2 regions of the uncultured Alteromonas sp. genome follow, and region 1 is predicted to be linked to the other one. Evidence: predicted binding sites of a transcription regulator. Region 1 holds the regulator's gene; the other holds the start of a gene.
What was found. Region 1 encodes FNR, which switches genes on or off when oxygen is low (the NO sensors DNR and NnrR bind a similar motif). Its sites were predicted from a motif close to TTGATCTAGATCAA; they were not measured.
Positions count from the first base shown of each region.

Region 2: a site for FNR is predicted at 945-958, ahead of atpD (F0F1 ATP synthase subunit beta). Genes of this name have one in related genera too.

Region 1 covers NZ_CAXBMP010000012.1:103,120-105,331, reverse strand. Annotated here, with positions in the region: gene uspE (universal stress protein UspE) at 1-736, opposite strand, end outside; gene fnr (fumarate/nitrate reduction transcriptional regulator Fnr) at 834-1,574, opposite strand; gene AAC006_RS11310 (sulfite exporter TauE/SafE family protein) at 1,625-2,212, opposite strand, start outside.
Region 2 covers NZ_CAXBMP010000001.1:155,628-157,839, forward strand. Annotated here, with positions in the region: gene atpD (F0F1 ATP synthase subunit beta) at 1-846, opposite strand, end outside; gene AAC006_RS00710 (YceK/YidQ family lipoprotein) at 1,361-1,633, shown strand; gene AAC006_RS00715 (hypothetical protein) at 1,769-1,978, shown strand.

The sequences.
Region 1 (2,212 bases):
GGCCTTCCTTCACATAACAGCGCTTACTATCGATAGCATACTTCTCGCTGTGTGTGTTCATCTCAAGTTCGTGATGATGCTTTACCGCGTTGTTGTATGTGTCTGGGTCAAACTCAGGAACTTCAATAGCAATATTTAGCGGCGTAGCTGGGTAGCTGTTTACCAAATTTACGTTACCGCTGAGCAGCGCGGCATAATCGTTAGCAATCACCGTGATTTTGTCGTTAAGTAAGGCATGCTCGTCGTCTTCACTGCCTACATTTACCGCGGCAATAATTTCACCATTTTCAGGCCATTCATGATCTTTAACCAATAATACGGGGGAGGGACATTTTCTAAGTAGATGCCAGTCTGTAGGAGTAAAAATAACAGAAGCTAAATCGTCATGGCGCTTAGTTGCTTTTACCACTAAATCTATACTGTTGTCGATGACATAATGCACCACAGCTTCAAAGGCACGGTTGTTCCATTCCACAACTATATCTGTTTTAGAAAAACCTAAGTCGTCTAAAGTTTTTTTCAACCATCCAGCATGTTCTTTAGTGACCGCATCACGCATGGCTTCACGATCATCAGGGCTAAGCATGGTTGTCATATCGTAAGATAAGTCGTAAACCACCAGCATGGCGGTGACAGAGGCACCTGTCTTTTTGGCAAGTTCATATGCACGGCTAAGCGCAGGTTGGGTTTCTCTATCGGCTTCAATAACCGCTAAAATACGCTCATACTTAATCATAACCCCTCCAAACATAGTCAGAATTTTGGTTGCTACAATTTAAGTGTAATACCTATTTGCTATTACGTAACTTGTTTTAGATCAAAAGCTTTGAAGATTAGCTATTACAGGCGATATTAGGTGCAACCACAGACGTTAAACGTTGTGACATCTCATCAAAATCTAAAATAGTGATGAGTTTACCGTCCACTTGGATAATATTTTCTTTTTGAAAACGGCTTAACAGGCGGCTAATGGTCTCAATAGTTAGACCAAGATAGTTCCCAATTTCATTTCGAGTCATGGTTAGGTGAAATTCTTTATTTGAAAATCCACGTTCTTCGAAACGTTGAGAAAGCTGAGAGAGGAAATACAATAGACGTTCTTCCGCTGAGCGTTTATTAAGCAACATCATGAGATCATGATCTTGTTTAATTTCCGCACTCATAAAACTCATTATTTGATGTCTTAACTTAGGAAATTGAACCGACATTTCATCAAGCGTTTCATACGGTAATTCGCACACCATGGCGGTTTCTAATGCCTGAGCATAACTTTGGTGCTTATTTTCCCGTAAGGCATCGAAGCCGATAATATCGCCAGGGAAGTGAAAACCTGTAATCTGCTCTTCACCATCTGAATTGGTGACGAAAGACTTAAAAGAGCCCGTGCGTACTGCGTAAAGAGAGTTGAATTTATCTCCCGACTTTACCAGCAAATCACTCTTGTGAAGGGGTTTCTTTCGCTCAATAATATCATCTAAAGATTCAATCTCAGTCTTGTTTAGCGCAACGGGCAAACACAAGTGGCTGAAACTGCAATTTTGACAATGAATTGAGAATTGGCTTCCTTTGCTCATAGGTTCAAACTATAAATAGGGTCGACTTAATATTAATCTTACTCTTTTGTTTATGAAATTGCTGCATAAATTAAAAAGAGAGCGTAAATAGCCACTATTACGGAAAAGCATTGTCTTACCACGGGGTGCCTAAAACCAGCTATTAGGTACTGGCTACCTGCGCTTGCAGCTAACAAAGTGGGCAGAGTACCTAACCCAAAAAATAACATGATGGCAGCGCCGTCAACGGCCGACCCCGATGCTAATGACCACGTTAACGTGGAATAGACCAACCCGCAGGGTAGCCAGCCCCATATAAAACCATAGGGTAGTGCATAAACCGGGCTTTTGAATGGAAGAAATCGTTTAGATATTGGCTGAATAGCTTTAAATAAGCCGCGTCCCATAGCTTCAATATAATTCAAGCCTTGCCACCACTTTCCCAAATAACACGCTAATAGCAGCAGCATAACGCCACTAATCAAAGATAAAACGGGTTTAGCAATAGGCACAAACTCGGTGGCCATTTGGCCGACAGCGCCTGTAATAGCGCCGGCTAATGTGTAGCTGAGGATACGGCCAAAATTATAGGCAAGGGTGTAGGGTAATGCCGGTTCATTACTTGGCGTTACTGTGCGTAGTGCGGCAACAATACCACC
Region 2 (2,212 bases), on a different contig from region 1:
GGCGATACGTTCTTCTAAACTTGATAATTCAGTGCCGAGGGTGGGTTGGTAACCCATTCGTGATGGCATTTGGCCCATTAGGCCAGACACTTCAGAACCCGCTTGAATAAATCGAAATATGTTGTCGATGAGTAATAGCACATCTTTCTTTTCGTCATCACGAAAGTACTCAGCCATGGTTAGCGCGCTGTGACCTATTCTAAAGCGGCTTCCAGGAGGTTCGTTCATTTGCCCGAATAGCATAACCATGTTGTCTAACACTCCAGCCTGTTTCATCTCGCGATAAAGCTCTTCACCTTCTCTGCAGCGTTCGCCTATACCGCAAAATATACTTACGCCTTGTTGGTGGCTTACCATGTTGTGGATCATTTCGGTAAGCAAAACGGTTTTGCCCACGCCAGCGCCACCAAATAGACCCGCTTTTCCGCCTCGCTCAAGCGGACACAGAACATCAACGATTTTGATGCCGGTTTCAAATATCTGTAGCTGGCTGGAAATACTAACAAGGGGAGGAGGGGATTGATGAACGCTGCGCCGCTCTGTGTTATTAATAAAGGGTTTGCCATCAATAGCTTCACCAAACACATTGAACATTCTGGTGAGTATTGAAGGACCAACGGGCACTTTTAACGGGCCTTGTGAACTTTTCACTACCATACCGCGAGCTAAACCCTGGGTAGGTGTTAGCGCAATAGTGCGTACTTTTTCTGCCGAGAGTTGAGAAGCCACTTCTAACGTTATTTTACCGTCATTAGCGTAAATGATGGTGTGGATGTCTGGCAGTTGATTAGTAAAACGGATATCAACAATACTCCCTCTTACCGCCACAATAACGCCAACATGCATCGCATCTATTTGTTCTTTGGTTGAATGTGTCACTTGATGCTCGCTCAATAAAAGATGCTATCACACCAATAGAATACGCCGTTTATTTATTGAACAATTTGACCTTTATCAAACATTTTGAATGTTTGATTTAAATTCACACCCATTCAAATATAAATCTACATTGAATTTGAGTATGAACTTCAGGCGGTGGTAACATAAGACAATAAGTATGGCTCATGCCTTTGTCGTGAATTTTAGTCGGGTATCTTAATCGGGTATTGGGCCGGGCAATGATACCCCTCATTACCGTTCGCTACTGTGATCGGTGATTAATAGTATCGGTGAACAATGGACCCGTTGTTGGATGGAATCGCTGATGAATGGTACCGTTGATGGATAAAACCGTTGATCAATGAAACTCTTGATGAAATCAGCATTAGTTTGATAATGCTTACTTAATAAATGGAATTAGTAGTATATGAAAGTTTTACCTCTCGTCATCTTATCTTTAGCATGTTGCTCTTGTGCGACTGTGAAAACAATTTCTCCTGACAACAACCATGTTCAAATTGAACATCAAGGTAAGAAAAGTTACTGCGAAGAAATACCTCGTGTATATAGTGGTTTTTCATACAATATATGTTTGTTAAACGGTGAACCAAGCCGACGTGAAAATATCGGTTCTACGTTTGGGAATGTCCCTTTCTTTGTTATTGATGCAGCGTTTTCTATTGTGGCTGACACTATTGTTATTCCATACACCGCAGTACAACAGATAGATAAAGGCAGCATTAACGTTAACTAAACTACACTTTCACTCGCTTCTTTATCGTTTAGCTCCTCGTGTAAAAATATTCAACTTTACGTAAAGGCGATGGTAAGACGTCCATCGCCTCCGCTAAGGTTGATTTTACCAAGATGATAAAATGGAACGCTTGTTATGAATATTAATGCGACATTGTTTGGGCAAGTTATTGTTGTATTTGCTTTACTCATGGCTGCGCTTGGCTATTACTTAGGGAAGCGAAAAACCCGATCGCCTAATCTTACCGCAGTCGTAGCGTTCTTTTCTGCACTCGTGCCGCCGTTAGCAATTATATTGCTAATCGTACTGGTACTAAAAAACGATGTGAAAACGTCAAAAACATAACCTTGGATTAACGAAGCATGCCCGCTAAAGCTTTCGTTTAGCGCAATTTAGTAGCACCAACTTATACGCCCATTTCTGAGCTTCTAGATTACGCCTAGAAAGACTACGCCTAGAAAGACTACACCTAGAAAGGCACGCAACATATCTCGTTACACCTCACTCTTTGTCAGCAAAGCAGTTATTGTCTATTCTGCTTTTAAGCTAATTGCACCGGGCGTGTCGCTTTCAATTCAC